Regions from separate parts of the Maribacter aquivivus genome, predicted to be linked through region 1. Evidence: riboswitches for the same ligand, from Rfam matches in the RefSeq annotation. Region 1 holds a riboswitch; the other holds the start of a gene.

Evidence for each region. Region 1 has a riboswitch for S-adenosylmethionine ahead of BUC31_RS18540 (O-acetylhomoserine aminocarboxypropyltransferase/cysteine synthase family protein). Riboswitches for the same ligand answer to the same signal wherever they lie in the genome.
Region 2: another riboswitch for S-adenosylmethionine. It lies ahead of BUC31_RS11895 (Na+/H+ antiporter NhaC family protein); the one in region 1 lies ahead of BUC31_RS18540 (O-acetylhomoserine aminocarboxypropyltransferase/cysteine synthase family protein).

What each region holds. Positions count from the first base shown of each region.
Region 1 covers NZ_FQZX01000004.1:96,475-105,781, reverse strand. The annotation lists gene BUC31_RS18570 (GLPGLI family protein) at 1-77, shown strand, start outside; gene BUC31_RS18565 (TonB-dependent receptor) at 117-2,795, shown strand; gene metK (methionine adenosyltransferase) at 3,054-4,310, shown strand; gene BUC31_RS18550 (hypothetical protein) at 4,769-4,966, shown strand; gene BUC31_RS18545 (CocE/NonD family hydrolase) at 5,353-7,296, shown strand; SAM riboswitch class I at 7,539-7,642, shown strand; gene BUC31_RS18540 (O-acetylhomoserine aminocarboxypropyltransferase/cysteine synthase family protein) at 7,762-9,036, shown strand; gene thrA (bifunctional aspartate kinase/homoserine dehydrogenase I) at 9,183-9,307, shown strand, end outside.
Region 2 covers NZ_FQZX01000002.1:347,167-356,473, forward strand. The annotation lists gene BUC31_RS11885 (RNA polymerase sigma factor) at 1-33, opposite strand, end outside; gene BUC31_RS11890 (hypothetical protein) at 176-838, opposite strand; gene BUC31_RS11895 (Na+/H+ antiporter NhaC family protein) at 926-2,227, opposite strand; SAM-I-IV-variant riboswitch at 2,275-2,373, opposite strand; gene BUC31_RS11900 (serine hydrolase domain-containing protein) at 2,614-3,651, shown strand; gene BUC31_RS11905 (SPOR domain-containing protein) at 3,667-4,413, opposite strand; gene BUC31_RS11910 (response regulator) at 4,557-4,934, opposite strand; gene BUC31_RS11915 (thiamine pyrophosphate-dependent enzyme) at 5,312-7,057, opposite strand; gene BUC31_RS11920 (flavodoxin family protein) at 7,106-7,840, opposite strand; gene BUC31_RS11925 (DUF6789 family protein) at 7,848-8,264, opposite strand; gene BUC31_RS11930 (DUF5995 family protein) at 8,570-9,307, shown strand, end outside.

The DNA.
Region 1 (9,307 bases):
TCTCTCAAGAGAAGATGAAAGAAATGCGAGAGAATTTCAGAAACAGAGGTGGTCGTGGTGGCGGTAGACCAAACTAAAATAGTACTTCATAATTCATTCTTTTTTATAGTTATCACATGAAAAATAAAGTACTTATAACCCTGCTATTATTGGTGGTTGCCATCAGCTCAGCTCAAGAAATATCATTATCAGGTACTGTCAAAGACAGCCTAGGTATTGGTGTTGATATGGCTAATGTAATTGCTATAAATACTGCTACGCAAGGGTTAGAATCTTATGGAATAACCAATCATGCGGGGCTATTTAAGCTGAAGCTAAAATCTGGTCAGCAATACACGGTTAAAATAAGTTATCTCGGTTTTAAACCAGAATCGTTCACATTTACAGCTGGTGAAAATGATGCTGTCAAAGATATTGTAATGCAAGAGCAAGCGGCGCAATTAGATGAAGTAGATGTTACTTATGAAATGCCCGTTTCTGTAAAAGGAGATACTATAGTTTACGATACCGATTCGTTTGTATCGGGTACTGAAAAGAAACTAAAAGATGTGTTAGAAAACCTACCGGGAATTGAAATAAACGATGATGGCCAAATAGAGGTAGAGGGTAAGACCGTAAGTAAGATTATGGTAGAAGGTAAAGATTTTTTCGATGGTGATACGAAGTTGGCGGTAGAGAATATTCCAGCAAATGCCTTAAGTAAAGTAGAGGTATTGCGTAATTTCAATGAGGTGTCGCAAATGAAAGGACTTACTAATGACGATGACAATGTGGCTTTGAATATAAAGCTGAAAGAAGGTAAAAAGAATTTTTGGTTCGGAGAGTTAACAGCAGGTTATGGTCCTGAAGATAGGTATTTAGCGCACCCGAAGTTATTTTACTACAGTCCTAAATACAGCATAAATATTATCACCGATCTAAATAATATAGGTGAAGTTCCTTTTACACGTAACGATTATAGAAATTTTACAGGCGGGTTCCGAAATTTGAATTCTAGAGGAGGAAGCTCCATTTCTACAGGTGCAGATGCGTTGGGACTTTCTTCGGCACAGAATAATAGGGCAAATGATATTGATACCAAATTCGCAGCAGCTAATTTTAGTTATGCCCCTATGGATGGTTTGGATCTAAGCGGATTCGGAATTTACTCATACACCGGTACGCTCATGAAATCTGAAGGAACCACATCATATATTGCCAGTAATGATGTGGAAAGTACTACCACGAATACAGATCAGACAATACATTTAGGTTTGGCAAAATTGAGTGCCAAGTATAAGCCTAATGAAGATTTTCAATTAGATTTTGATGCACTACTAAAACAGTCAGATGATAATGAAGAGGTAGATGTACTTTCTATATCTTCTATTACCGATCAAATTGCAGAGGTAAAAAAGCAGAAGCCGTTATCTATAAATCAGAATTTAAATATCTATTACACCTTAAATGAGAAGAACATTTTTGCGGTAGAAGCGCAATATTTATATCAAGATGAGGATCCTTTCTATGAAGCGATCCGTAACGAGTTTGCCTTTGTAGATATTTTTCCAGTAGATGAAAATCAGAATTTATATAATATCAATCAGGCTAAAAATGTGGTAACCAATAAGGTCGATGCCAAAGTAGATTATTACAGAGTTCTTGGCACAAAGAGTAACCTTAATCTAACCTTAGGTACTACACAAAGCAATCAAAATTTCAATTCTAACATTTTTCAGATATTAGATAATGATGATGTTTTAAATATGAACGGCGATGAGTTTGATAATGAAGTTGGCTTTCATGTGTCTGATGTTTATGCGGGCTTACATTATAAAGTTATTTCAGGGATTTTTACTTTCAATCCGGGAGTTACCTTGCATCAGTTTAATGTAAAGAATGAGCAGTTAGGTACTGTAGTAGAAGATAATTTGACTTCGTTGTTGCCTGACCTATATATAAACGCACAACTAAAGAAATCAGAGAACCTTCGTTTTAATTATCGTGTAACACGTTCGTTTACAGATGTAAGTAATTTTGCGCAAGGTTATGTGTTAAACAATTACAATTCGCTGTATAGTGGAAATCGCGATTTAGAGAGTGCGCTCAACCATAATGTTTCGCTAAATTTCTTCAGCTTTAATATGTTCAATTTCACTAACATTTTTGCTAACATAGCGTACACCAAAAGAATAGATGCTTTAAAAAGTGGCGTTGATATCATTGGTATTAATAGAGTAAGTAGTACCATCAATTCTAATTTTGAAGATGAGTCGTTAACGGCAAGCGGAAAATACGAACGTACATTTGGTAAGATAAAAGCATCTGTACAAGGTAATTTAGGTTGGTCTACTACCAACAACCTTGTAGATAATGTGCAGCGAACCTCAAATTCATTGACACAGAATTATACAACTGCTTTATCTACCAATTTTAAAGATGCACCAAATTTAGAATTAGGGTATAGGTACACCGTAAATAATTATGAAAATGGCGATTTAGAAACAACATTTTTCACGAGTAGGCCATACGCTCGTTTTGATACCAGTTTTTTAAAGAGCTTTATTTTCAACGTAGAATATGATTATTATAATTATTCGGATGAGGAAGATACCATATCAAATAGCTATAGTTTTCTAGAAGCTACCCTCACGTATCAGCAAAAAGATAGTCGTTGGGAATATGGTATAAAAGGAACCAATTTACTGAACACCACAACATTAAATAGAGACAGTACAAATGAACTATTTTTTAGCACACAAGCCTATTTTGTGCAGCCGCGCTATGTGTTGTTATCTGTAAAATATGATCTTTAAAAATTGAAAATTAAGGGTTAGAATTATCAAATCTTTTAATTGAGTCAATAAATAACATCATATTAAGAATTGAACAGAACATTTTTTCTATTTTTGCATCTGAATTAAAAAAGTGAGGAGGGATTTGACTGATTGCAACCTCTGTTTTAGCCTTAGGGTATAAAGCGAAAAAAATGCTAAAGCAGTTGATGTTGATATCGCTTCGCATCACACTTCTTTTCGGCATTCCTTCAAATCCTTTGAAAAAAAAAGATTGTTATGCCATATTTATTTACATCAGAATCTGTTAGTGAAGGACATCCGGACAAAGTTGCGGATCAAATCAGTGACGCGTTATTAGATAATTTTCTTGCCTTTGATCCAGAAAGTAAAGTTGCTTGTGAGACATTAGTAACTACTGGTCAAGTAGTATTAGCAGGAGAAGTTAAAAGTGATACCTATTTAGATGTTCAGAACATTGCCCGTGAAGTCATTAATAAAATAGGATATACAAAAGGAGAATACCAGTTCAGCGGAGATTCTTGCGGTGTTATTTCTTTGATACATGAGCAGTCTCAAGATATTAGCCAAGGTGTAGACCGTGGTTCAAAAGAAGAGCAGGGTGCCGGTGATCAAGGTATGATGTTTGGTTACGCAACTAGTGAGACAGAAAACTACATGCCTTTAGCTTTAGATATCTCGCACAAAATTCTGCATACATTAGCAGAAATGCGTCGAGAAAATAAAGAGATTGATTATCTAAGACCAGATGCTAAAGCACAGGTTACTATAGAATATTCAGATGCCAATGAGCCAATACGTATAGATACTATTGTAGTTTCTACACAGCACGATGCTTTTGATGCAGATGATGAAAAGATGTTGGCGAAGATTAAGTCTGATATTATTTCCATTTTAATTCCTAGAGTAAAGGCACAATTACCAGCAGATACTCAGAAATTGTTTGATGATCAGATCAAGTATCATATTAACCCAACAGGTAAGTTTGTAATAGGTGGTCCGCATGGCGATACCGGTTTAACAGGTAGAAAGATTATTGTTGATACTTACGGTGGTAAAGGAGCTCACGGTGGTGGTGCTTTTAGTGGTAAAGATCCAAGTAAAGTAGACCGTAGTGCAGCTTATGCAGCGCGTCATGCAGCAAAGAATTTGGTAGCTGCAGGTGTGGCAACTGAAATTTTGGTACAAGTTAGTTATGCTATTGGTGTTGTAGAACCTACATCTATTTATGTAGATACCTACGGTACATCAAAAGTAGGATTGAGCGATGGTGACATTGCAAAGAAAGTAGCGCAGTTATTTGATATGAGACCTTTTGCTATTGAAGATCGCTTAAAATTAAGAAACCCAATTTACTTAGAAACCGCTGCATACGGACACATGGGTAAGCAGCCAATAACTGTTACTAAAGTTTTTGAATCACCATATAACGGTCGTATTGAAAAAGAAGTGGAATTATTTACTTGGGAGAAGTTAGATAAAGTAGCAGAGATAAAGACAGCATTTAATTTATAGACGTTACTGCTACTGCAACGAAGCTATGTATTTATAATGGAGATGAATACTTTGTTATTGTTTACATTTTGATTATCAACTACTTAAAGGGTGAAATCAAATTAATATGTTTTCTCAAATAGAATTAAGTATATAAAATGCTTCGTGTTTCACGGGGCATTTTTTTTGCCTTATAATTACCTCACAAGCCAATTAACACCTCTTCACAACAAGAAAGTCTGTTTTGACCACAAAATCTATTTTGTAGGAAAAAGATTACATATATTTATAATGTAATAATTAGAGAATCCCAAATCTCGCCACCTACAAAAGATGAAATACATAGTTGTAGTGCAAACGAAATACGCACATCGTCAAGTACAGGTTGAAGTCCCAAATGTCAGCTTGTTATCAACACTGTTTAAAGGTATAACATCTATAAAAAACCTATTAAAGTAATAACTTAACCTACGAATGCCATGTCATTACCCCACAGAATTGTGCTAGTCATTTTAGCTTGCATAGTATTACAATCTTGCTCAAAAGATACAGATCTTATCTCTGAATTTGTTGTTCTTGATGCATCTAAAAAAGAGTGCCGTGCCGTAGAAATCAGCGCGGACTTAGATTTGGAAAAATCTGAAAAAACAGTTGCATTAATTCCTTTTTCTGATTAAATTCCATCCCGCTAAACACTAACCATATGAAAAAACAACTACTCCAAGAAACTACTGTTCAAGAATATAAAGGTGATTTTTTTACGGGCATACTTATGCTTGTAAGAAAGTTGTTCATGATATAATCTTGTTCGCAATTGCTTCATAAATGCTTGCTTCTGATAGCATTTATGAAGTATTTTTCCTTTCTACACTACACCATTTATTTTTAAATTCTATTGAGCCTGCCTATTAATTGGTAATGCAAAGTTACTGTGCTATAACGCAATTTGGCACACTTCTACACAGGTATTCAAATAAGACAACATTTTCCTGTGTCTACCTATCTATAAACCTTCAAAAATCGAGTAAACTTTCTTAGATTTAAGACTTCAAACTCTTAAGACATGCCAAAGTTTACCATCAAACACCTTTTTACCCTAATTTTTCTTTCTACACTAATTATTTCCTGTAGAAAAACAGCACCTAAAGTGGCAGATGCCGAAGTCTCCGAAACTTATGTAGCGGATAACTACACGAAGAAAGAAGTCGATATCACCATGCGAGACGGCATCAAATTGCACACTACGGTGTATTCGCCAAAAGATACTTCAACAGAATACCCGATCATCATGCAACGAACTCCCTATAGTTCGCAGCCCTACGGAGAAGGTAATTTCAAAACTAAAATAGCACCCAATATTCACATGATGCAAGATGGCTACATTGTGGTATACCAAGATGTTCGTGGTCGTTGGTTAAGCGAAGGGCATTATGAAAATATGCGTGCTTACAAGCCCAATAAAAAAACAGATCAAGATATCGACGAAAGTTCAGATACGTATGATACGATAGACTGGCTGGTAAACAATGTAGAAAACAATAACGGTAATGTAGGTATTTGGGGAATTTCGTATCCTGGGTACTATTCAACCTATGCCGTTGTAGATGCACACCCAGCATTAAAGGCAGCATCGCCACAGGCGAGTATAGCCGATTTCTTTTTTGATGATTTTCACCATAACGGAGCGTATTTGTTAAGCTATTTTAGAGCAACGTCATTATTTGGTACTCCTAGACCCGATGGTGATAAACCTATAGATACGGCATGGTATACACTACCAGATTTACCTACAGAAGATCAATACCAATTCTTTTTAGATGAAGGTCCGTTGAAAAATTTAGATCGCTTCTTTGAATATGAAACTACAGATACGCCACGTATGGCAAAAGAAGGTGTAACCGATGATTATTTCTGGAACGAGCTAAAAGAGCATCCTAATTATGATGAAATGTGGCAGAGTAAGGGATTAATTCAGCATTTAAAAAATGTAAAGTCTAGCGTGGCAACAATGGTTGTTGCTGGAGAGTTCGATGCCGAAGATTTATACGGACCCTTAGAAACCTACAAGAATATTGAAAAGTACAATGCCGATAATTACAACACTTTGGTTTTTGGACCGTGGGATCACGGCGGATGGGCAAGAAGAAAGGGGCAGAACATTGTTGGTAACTATTACTTTGGGGATGGAATTTCTGAGTTTTTTCAAGAGAATATAGAAACTAAATTCTTTGATCATTTCTTAAAAGGAAACGGAGATAAAAATAGCGGACTTCCGGAAGCTTATGTTTTTGATACTGGTCGTAAAGATTGGAAGACCTATGATACTTGGCCACCAGAAGGTGTAGTTAAAAAAGATATGTACTTATCTGCAAATCAAGAACTGACTACCGAGCCAAAAGCAATAGAGGAAGTAAAATTCATTAGTGATATTAAAAAACCAGTCCCGTATTCAGAAGATATTAAAACGGTATTTACACCAAGAAAATACATGACAGATGATCAGCGTTTTGCTGCTCGCCGTGGTGATGTTTTGGTTTTTGAAACCGAAGTGATGGAAAATGATATGACCCTAGCCGGAGATATTCTAGCAAAACTAAAAGTAGCCACTACGGGTACCGCGGCAGATTGGATTGTAAAAATTATTGACGTACACCCGGCAGATGAACCAGCCTATGAAGGTATGCAAGACCACTTAAAAATGAGCAACTACCATTTAATGGTACGTAGTGAGGTGCTTAGAGGTAGATTTAGAAATAGCTTTGCCAATCCAGAGCCATTTGTAGCGAATCAAAAGACAGAAGTAAACATAAAGCTGCAAGATGTTTTTCATACTATTAAAAAAGGGCACAAGTTACAGGTGCAATTACAGAGCACGTGGTTTCCGTTGATAGATTTAAATCCTCAGACTTATGTAGATAATATCTTTGAAGCAGATGAATCAGATTTTAAAACTCAAACCCATACGGTATTTACAGATTCTAGTATTGAGTTTTCTGTGTTGGAGTAGCGGGGCATCAAAGTAATAATTTATTAAAAAGTATATTAACGTATTGCTAGTTCGAGTGCTTTTGACCTATTTTTCGTAGGTCAAGAGTGTATCGAGAACCTTTTAGGTAAACATTTTTTATCAACCTGAAATCCCACAGAAAACTAACAACAAAACCTCAAATTATATATTTTTCATAAAATACTAGGTTTTTAAAATCTTCTGCCCAATATTTGTAGCTCAAAGTTCACACACTTATTGAATAGTTATCAAGAAAGGTGGAGGGATTAGACCCTTTGAAACCTTAGCAACCCTTTGTTCCATACAAAGAAGGTGCTACATTCTACCCTTAGGGGATGGATAACAGTAATCGATTTTTTATCGATATTACTTTCTTATAACTTTTTGATTTTACCTACCCGCAATTTTTGCAGGTCGAGGTTGAGCTTTTTAATTATTTAAACAATTTTTAAAAACAACAAAATCATGAGTAACTACAAATTAGCAACAAACGCATTACACGCAGGTCACGACACAACTACCAACGGTGGTACAAGGGCAGTGCCTATTTATCAGACATCATCGTATGTATTTAACGATACAGACCATGCGGCAAACTTATTTTCTTTAAAAGAACTAGGTTTTATTTACACACGTTTAAACAATCCGACGAATCAAATTTTACAAGATAGATTAGCTGCTGTAGAGGGTGGTATTGGTGCGGTAGTATTTGCATCGGGTACAGCTGCAATCTCAACTGGTTTATTGACATTATTAAAAGCAGGTGATCACATTGTGGCATCAAGCAGTTTGTATGGTGGTACGTTTAACTTATTGAACGTAACCTTACCAAGATTCGGAATCACAACAACATTCGTAGATGCATCAGATCCTGAAAATTTTGGAAAAGCGGTACAAGACAATACAAGAGCATTCTTTGTGGAGTCTTTAGGGAATCCGAAATTAGATGTGTTGGATTTGAAAGGAATTTCAAAAGAATCTAAAGCGGCAGGTGTTCCATTTATAGTGGATAATACAGTTGCTACTCCGTCATTGTTAAACCCAATTGAGCACGGAGCAAACTTGGTAATTCATTCATTGACAAAGTACATTGGCGGACAAGGAACTTCTTTAGGAGGTGCTATTATTGACGCAGGTACGTTTGACTGGACTAACGGAAAATTCCCGGAATTTACGGAGCCATCTGCAGGTTACCACGGTCTAGTATATAGCGAAGCATTAGGAGCTGCAGCGTTTACCTTTAGATTAATTTTAGAAGGCTTACGTGATTTTGGCGGAGCATTGAGTCCGTTTAACGCATTTCAAATTATACAAGGTTTAGAAACCTTGCCAGTTCGTATTAAGCAACACAGTGCAAACGCATTAGAATTAGCAACTTGGTTAGAGGGTAGAAAAGAAGTGGAATGGGTAAACTATCCAGGGCTTAAGAGCAACAAGTACAACGCATTAGCTAAAGAATACTTGCCAAAAGGACAAAGCGGATTAGTTACCTTTGGCGTTAATGGCGGATTTGAAGCTGCTAAAAAAGTAACCGATGCTACGAAGATATTTTCTTTGTTAGCTAATATTGGAGATACGAAGTCATTAATCATTCACCCAGCAAGTACAACGCACCAACAATTAACTGCAGAGCAGCAAGAAAGTGCAGGTGTAGGTCAAGATTTAATTCGTTTGTCTGTTGGTCTAGAAGATATTGAAGATTTAAAAGCCGATTTAGAACAGGCATTTGCTAGTCTTTAATTTAGATTACTGAACAAGGTATAAGCAAAAAAGACTAAACAATCGGTTGCTGAGTAAAGCTCAAGTGACCGATTATTTGATAATAAAATACTAGTGCTGGTGGCTGAGCAAAGTCGAAGCCAAGCCATAAATTGATTTTGAAATAGATGTTACATCAATTACAGATTAAAAAATACAAGACCTTAAGCGGGATCTCTCAAGACATTCAATTGTCTTATCAGGTATTCGGTAAAAAGTTACATACAGCGCCTATTATTTTGGTGAACCATGC
Region 2 (9,307 bases), on a different contig from region 1:
GCTCTCTTCGCAAACCGATGGTTCTTGACCCATTCTTTAATATTAAATTCTAAAAGACCTACTGTAAAGGTATTACCCCCAAAAGTAGCTATTACCCCTTTATCTGCAAGATACTCTAAAATAAAAAACCTATAGTTTCCTATAGGTTTTATGATATTTAATATGCTAAATTAATTTATTTGCTACAGTTTTGATTGTAAAAAAGAACAATCGCAGCTAATTCTGCACCTTTACCATATTCATCATCCTTAAAGTCACCGTCATTCATTTTTTGAATTAGTTCTTTGCAATCACCTAATTGCTTTTTTACTTTTTTCTTGTATCCAATCCAATCCACATCGCCAACAATTAGTCGGTATACTTGTTCAATAGTGTTAGACCCTGGTTTTTTAATATAATACTTAATAATCGTACCTCTACTACTAGGTCCTCTAACAACTCTTCTTGAAACTTGCGAACTTTGACTTGCTGTTAAATTACCACTTTGAGCATTTGAAATATCATTTTCAACCTTCATACTACCGTAGTTGGTTTGAATATTACGTGCAACTAGCATTGTTTCTCCAGAAATAATCACCTGAAATTCTTCTAATTTCTTAGATTTTGGAGAGGTTCTAAAATATTCAATATCTCCAGTTTTTATATGTTCAATATCATCATGTTCAATTTTATTAGGTTCCGAAGTTTCAATTTCAGTAAAAAGAATTTTACTTCCTTTATTTTCAATAATTCCTTTTTTAATATCTCCGTTTTTAAAAGTTACTACACCTTTGTTTTGAGCAAATACATTTGAAATAAAAAGAAACAATACGGCAAATGGTAACATCTTGAAATTCATAGGTAATGGTTTTGAAATTTATGAGATGCTAGAACGGACTTTTATCAGAAAAATTACTTTTTAAAAGTCATTGCGTTATACTAAAGGTTACTTCATATATTTTGGCTTGAAACCAATGAACAATAATGTATAAATAAACAAAAGCAGTAAATACCAAGTATTACTTATCAAATCTAAATAATCGATTTTCCCTTTTGAGAAGCTCAAAATCATTAAAACCTGAGCGCCATAGGGTAGTAAACCTTGAAATATACAAGCAAAAATATCTAATATTGAAGCGGTCTTTTTATTATCTAAATGGTACTCGTCATTTATAGTTTTTGCAATAGGACCAGCAATAATAATGGACACCGTATTATTCGCAATCGCCATATTAATGGTACTTACTAAAGTGGCAATACCAAATTGTGCTGACTTCTTATTTTTAATCAGTTTTTTAATATTGACCAATATAAATTCGATGCCTCCATTTCTTTCAACCAATGCAGCTAAGCCACCTGTCAATAATGACAATAGAAATATTTCAGTCATATTGGTAAATCCGGTATACGCGATTTTAGTTGATTCTATCAGGGTAAAGTCTCCGTAGGCAATTCCTAATGCACCTGCTACAATTGTACCTAACAATAAAGTTACAAACACATTAACTCCCACAATCGAAAGAATAATAACTAATACATATGGCATAATTTTTATGATGGAATAATTATAAACTGTGGTTTCAGTTACGACGGACTCCAACCCCAATCCCTGAAATACTAAAATAGTTATGGTGAATAACGCTGCAGGTACCGCTATTTTAATATTCTGCTTAAACTTATCGCTCATTTTACAACCTAACGATTGTGTAGCTGCAATGGTGGTATCTGAGATGACAGATAAATTATCACCAAACATACTACCACCTAACAAGGCACCACATAATATTGCCAAATCTGCACTGCTTTCATCTGCAAAACCAACTACAATGGGTGCCAATGCTACAATTGCACCAACTGATGTTCCAGTAGAAACAGATAAAAATCCAGCAATAATAAAGATGCCTACATAAATATATTGAATGGCTATGACATCTAAACCAAGGTTTACAATAGCATTTACACTGCCTGTTTCATTTGTAATAGCCGCAAAAGCACCAGCTAACAAATAAATAAGACACATGGTCAATATCTTATCATCTCCACAGCCTTTCAGTAGTGTATTAATTTTAGAAGAAATGGTTTGCCTAAATAATATAAATGCGACCACTATACCAACTATTACCGCAATAGGAGCTGGTAAAGCATAGAAATCATTCTGATATATACCTACCCCTAAAAACGTAAATACAAATACGAACAAGGGTATTAAAGCTGAAAATTTGGGAGTTCTGTCTTTTGTGTTTGCCATTTCTTTCTTTGTTCTATAAAGGAAATAGTAGCAAATAAGTAGACACATGAGTTAACATTTGTTCCAACTAATTGGCTTATCTATTTAGCACCTTGCTTGTTATTGCAGGTTGCTATCTCCTTTTTTTGAGATTCTTGATAATTATTTAAGGCGGCAAATGTAGTCTATAAATCTTTCTACTAAATCTTAAAAAAGGTTAATTTATTTTAATAGAATTCCTATAGAAACACTCCTACATAATTACCTTAAATTTAACTTCAATTATTATTTCATTAACAACCTTGCGTATTTTAATGGTCGAAGTTTGGCATCATAACATCAACTAATTCAATTATTTACACCTGAAGAATCATTACTTAAAAGCTATTGCTGTAACATTTTTATTATTGACAGCCTTTTCTTGTACGACAGAAGTTGACGAATTTGGAGAAGATTTTGATCGAGACAAAATGGATATGTTTTTCACTAGAATTGAAGAAAAAAATTTAGGCATGGGCAGTATTTCAATTTTCAAAGATGGAAAAGAAGACTATCAAAATTCTTTTGGATTTATTGATATTGAAAATAATATGGAAGCCAATTCAGCTTCTAAATATAGAATAGCTTCCATTACAAAAACATTTACTGCAACCATTATCATGCAACTTGTTGAAGAAAATAAATTAAGCTTAGAGACTACACTTGACAACTACTTTCCAGAAATACCCAATGCCGAAATTATTACTATTGAGTATTTACTAAGACATAGAAGCGGACTTTTTAATTATACAAGTGGTGAATTCGAGGCAGGAAGAAATTTTGAATCTGCCACACGCTCAGAACTTATAGACTATTTCATAAGTAGCGGAACCATTTTTGAACCTGACGACAGGTACGAGTATTCAAATACCAATTATGTTTTATTATCTTTTATAATAGAAGATTTAGATGCCAAAACATACGACCAATCTTTAAATGATAGAATAGCTGTTCCTTTAGAACTGGTAGATACTTACAATGGTGAGGTTACTAATTCTGAAGACAATGAAGCTTTTTCATATTTTCTTGAAAATGATAATTGGACACCTATTTTAGAAACGCATTATACATTATTACAAGGCACTGGTTCAATTATATCTTCAGCTAAAGGTGTAAATATCTTTTATCAAGCTTTATTCGACGGCAAGCTAATTTCAGAAAACTCATTAAGTCTTATGACAAATATGGTAGATGGTTATGGATTTGGTCTAAATTCTCCTGCTTTCTATAATAAACAAGGATTTGGACATACTGGAAGTATTGATGGTTATAGATCATCTACAGTATACTTCCCTTCTGATGATGTCACAATAACGTATGTATCTAATGGTGTAAATATGGTACCGAATGATATTTTAATTGGTGCGCTGAGTATTTATTCTGGTTTAGATTATGACCTGCCTTAAAATAGATGAGATAACCTAACGTTTTTTGACCCAAGAATCAATACCGAATGCTTCGTTTAATTCTAGTACAAGTTGCTTTCTTTTGGCTTCATTACCACAGTCAACAGGAACCCCAACATAGATCAATCCTTTTGGATATGCCCCTTCATCATAAGTATAGCCCAATGTTTTAAGCTTTTCTATAATTGTATTTTTATTATTAGGGTCTTTAAAAACACCTACCATTGCAATACAATTTAAAGTAGCATTAGAAGTAGCTACAGGTACTGTTTTAGTAACTTCCGGTAGCTGCTCGACTTTCTTAGTTGCAGAAATTTCAGCTTCTTTTTTTTCAATAACTGGAGTCTCTATGTCTGCTATATTTTCTTCGGATGCACCTTTAGATAAACTTTGAACTTCAGTTGTTATCTCTTCTTTTAGATCGACATTTATTTCCTCTTCAAAATCAGAAACGGTAAGTATAGTATCAGAAATTACAACTGCAGTACTTTTATTATGATCGTATGCATCTTTTACCGGGATAGTTATGGGAACAAATGTATCAGAATTAGAGTATACATAGTCGCGACCTTCAGAATGATAAGAATCGGGTAGTGGTGTTTCTTCTGTAGTATCAATATCTGTGGCAGTTACAGAACTATCTTCCTCTTTATTAAACATATACATGTAAATAAATGCAGAGAAAATTGCGATTACGACAATGGCTATTACAAAATCCCATCTGCCTTCTCGGCTACTAAAAATATCTTTATCGGGGGTCATGGTTATGTGTTTGTTATGAAGTACAATTATTTACCTAAAAAAGTAAATATAACCAATCTGATGTTTATGTATATAATTTACCCTTATCTTAAGATGTTTAGGGTGAAAATTCTTTTAAAATGTAGTTCATTTAGAATGTATCATTATGCACTTACTTTCTTTCCGTAGATCTTATAATAAACCAAATCTAGAGCCCTGTGAAGTTCACTTTTTGTAAATGGCTTACTAACAAAATCAACACAGCCAAGTTCTCTAGCAACAACTTCAAATTCTTGTTTGGTAGAACTTGATATAAATGGCAAACGATCAGCGAACATTTCTAGAAAAGAGAGTCCGTTCATACCAGGCATTTCTATATCTGACATCACAACTTGTGGTTTCGCAATTTGTATATGCACCCAAGCATCATAAGAATCTTCAAAAGTAAGTACACTACGTACTAACGGATGAGTTTTGGCAAGTTTCTCTGCTAGCGACAACCAAAGATGGGAGTCATCTACGATTACTAATTCGAGCTTCATAATTTAATGAGTTTGAGTTTTGAGAGACGAAAATTACTGCTATGCCTCATTCTAGAAAATAAATTCGGATGAAAGGCTAAAAACTTGCTTGAAATGTTAAATATACATTTCAACGCCATTATAACATGAAAAACTTAATTATTGCATATCAGACTAACATGCTGGTTTAATCGATTAGTGTAATCGAATAAATCTATCAATTAATACTATTCAAACTATGCGCTCAACATTTTCCTATTTCTATTAAACCATTTAGCCAAATGTTATACATGAATAGCCATTGAATAAAAAAGATTCTTTGTACCCAACATTAGATACAAAGAATCTTTACAATATAAGTAGTATAACATTCAAAGACTACCTCAACAAACTAACCACTAATCAAAATACGATTGTAATTCCTTTTTTAAATTACTCCATTGCTTTTTATCTCCACTAATTACCTGTCCTACTTCCTTTAATTTAGAAGTTCCAAAACCAATAGCTTCTTTTATTCCAATATGAGGAGGTAAGGACAATGCTCCACTACTAACTACGGCATCTATAATAAAAGGCTTTTTACTATTCTTTGCCTGTAGTACAGCAGCATCAATATCTTTGGCATGTTCAACTCTTACACCATCTCCACCACATAATTTAGCATACTCGGCAAAATTGACATTGGTTTCATGCAATGCATCTAGACTAGCCGCTAAGCCAACTTGTTCCATTTCTAGTTTTACAAAGCTCAATTCAGAATTATTAAAGATGAGCACTTTTATAGGCAACTCATATTTAACGGCTGTTATAAAATCTTGCATCGCCATATTAAAAGCACCATCACCACTCAGACACCAAATTTCTTGTTTAGGATTAGCCATTTGTGCTCCAATTGCAGAAGGTAAGCCCACTGCCATAGAACCGTGATTAAAAGAGCCTATTAAACGTCTTTGACTATAAAAAGAAATATGATGAGCGGCCCAAATAGCAGATGTTCCTGTTTCTACCGTAAAAATGGCATCATTAGAAGCGTGTTCGTTTACTAAATCTGCAAATATCTGCGGGTGTAGAGGTTCATTTTCACGAGTAGGGGAAGCCTGCTCTTTCATGTTCTGTCTCCAGTTCTCAAAATTCTTTTTTAGCTTATCAATAAAAGTGGTATCCTCTTTTTGTTCAACTTTAGGGTTAAGGATTTCTAGGAAAGAAGAGATATCACTCCATACGCCTAAAGACACAGCGGTTCTATTACCAATATTTTCTTGGCGAATATCTACTTGAATTGTTTTTGTTTCATGTGGAAGGAAATCGATATACGGAAAATCTGTTCCCAGCATCAATAGCAAATCACACTTCATAACCGCATTATATCCAGATGGGTTTCCTATCAATCCGGTTAACCCAACTACATTATCCGTATCGTGGTCAAAAATATCACTTGCTCGAAGACTGTGGGTTATGGGTGCATTCAGTTTTTTAGATAATTCAATTACCGCAGCTCTGCTTTCTCTACATCCATCACCAGCTAATATACCCACCGTTTTAGCATTGTTCAAAAGATTGGCAGCTTCAATAACTACAGATTCCTCTGGAACTAAGCGGGAAACGTATTTTTTAATAGGATGAACAAATTGCTCGTTCTCCGCCTTCATTTCCGCTACATTTGCCGGTAGCTCAATTCTGCAAACCGCATTATTGGCCATTGCATTTTTAATGGCACGTTGTATAACCATTGGGGCTTGTTCCGGAGTTTCAATAATTGCCTGATAATCGCAAACATCGTCAAATACCTTTTTTAAATCCACCTCTTGAAAGAAACTTGTTCCTTGTTGCTTCTGATTGATTTGTCCCGTAATGGCAATCACCGGAGTACGTTCTTTTTTAGCATTATAAAGTCCGTTTATTAAATGTAGTGCCCCAGGACCAACCGTACCTGCACAAACAGCTAAGTTCTCTCTAGTTTGGCTATGTCCAAAGGCAGCAAAAGAGGCATTTCCTTCATGTTTCATTCCTATCCAATCTACTCCATCACGTTCCTCTATAGCTTTTACAAAAAAGTTAAGGGCATCACCCGTAACTCCATATACATTTTCTACGCCAACACCTTGCAAAATATCCAGTAGTTGTTCTGATACATTTTTACTCATAATAGTATTCTTTATATTTTTAAATTGGATAACTTATGCATCCGTATTCTATCTATATTCAGGATTCTCAAAATTCCAGCGTGTACCGTCATCCCATTCTTTTCTGGAGTTTCCATAAGATGGATACCCACCATTATCTTTCAACATTTTGGCTAAATGCATTAAGTTATAGCTCATAAAAGTGGTGTTCCTGTTTGTAAATTCTGAATCGAACCCAATTGGTGGATCTATACTTTCTCCGTTCCATTCCGTATCACCATAGCTAGGTCCAGGTCCAACTTTACCAATCCAACCGGCATCCGCTTGCGGCGGAATGCTATATCCTAAATGTTGTAGCGCATATAATATTCCCATAGAGCAATGTTTTACACCATCTTCATTACCGGTTACAATACAACCACCAGCTCTGCCATAGTACACGTATTGCCCTTTGTCATTTTGGTACCCACTCATAGCGTACAAACGTTCTATAAGTTTCGTAGCTATAGAAGACCGCTCTCCCAACCATATAGGGGTTCCTATGACTAGAATATCGGCAACCATTACTTTTTTATAAATAGCAGGCCAATCATCTTTATCATATCCTTCTTCGGTCATATCTGGCTGTACACCAACGGGTATATCAAAATCTGCAAGCCGTAGAATCTCTACATCTACACCTTCCGATTTCATAATCTTAGCCGAAACATCGATTAAATTACGTGTATGACTTTTAGATGGTGATTTTTTTAAGGTACAATTAATGAATATTGCTTTTAAAGCACTAAAATCTGTCTTTTTCATAATGTTCTTATTTACCTATAGTTTTTACAGTAACTACACCAAATACAAGGTGACCAATTAGCATGGCAACTAATCTCATTGGCATTGATCCGTCCATTGGTGGCATTTCTAACATCATACCCATTACCTTCATTCCTATTTGTGCTAGAATAAGGGCTACTATACCAAAAGCGATACCTTTTAACCATAAATTGGTAATACTCACATTTGGCGCAAAGACATATCCATAACCTAGAGCAAAGAGTATCCCCATCATAAAGTGCATTATCCAACCCACAACTATTGGTACGCCCATAGCGCCTGCTAATAATTTCCACGGTGCCATTTCGGGCATACCCATATGTGGTGCTATTATCATAATTATGGTCATTACCACAGTTCCTAAAATACCTGCTAATACCAATTTTGGTAATTCATTTTTCATTTAGATATTATTTTTTGCTTTTTGAAAATTTTATAGGCTATATGAATTTCTACTCATACACACCTTTCAACTTTTTAATATGAAGCTGATTATCAGTACGCAAGATATTTTGATTAACACTTAATCATTAGTGCATACCATTTTTTTATTAACGTGAATACTCTTAGTACTATTTTAATATAATGATGTTGCTATTATGTATAAGGCATATTTCAGTCATAGAACTAGCTATTTATAATGATTGACGGAATACGTTTAAAATGATTTTAAAATTTTAAAGAAGTACTTCTATTCATTTGCTTAACTTGAAATTTCTAAACAATGAATACATATTAATTAACCTAAAAACTATTCTCATCAGTAGACCAACCACCATACAAGAAGTCTTGCATCAATTAGACAGTATCATTGATAATGCTATAATTAACAATAACCGCATAGGGTATTTTGCTTATTTATATAGAAGGGTGACTGCAGAAATATTGAAAGAGGTACAATTAGGGAATTTTGAGGATAATTCCCGAATGGAAACCTTCGATGTTACTTTTGCCAATTATTACTTGGACGCTTATAATGGTTATATTAATAATCAAACAATTAGTGAATCGTGGCAATTTGCCTTTGATGCAAAAGATGATACCCTAACCATTTTACAGCATATCATGTTAGGTATCAATACCCATATAAATCTAGATTTAAGTTTAGCGGCGAGCACTGCCATGAACGGGTTAGAAATATCTGATATTGAAAAGGACTTCAACACCGTAAATTCGATACTTGGTAATATTGTAAATGAAATGCAAGACCGACTAAGTAGCGTTTCGCCTTTGCTATTTCTTTTAGACCTTGCCGGAAAAAATACAGATGAAGAAATTATCAACTTTAGTTTAAAAAAAGCTAGAGAATTCTCATGGTATAATGCCAATTTGCTTTGGGGTTTAGGCATTGATCACCAAACTAATGCCATACATGAAATGGATTTAACTGTGTTAAGATTGGGAGAATTTATTAAAAACCCTAAATCTAAAATTGTCACTTATGCA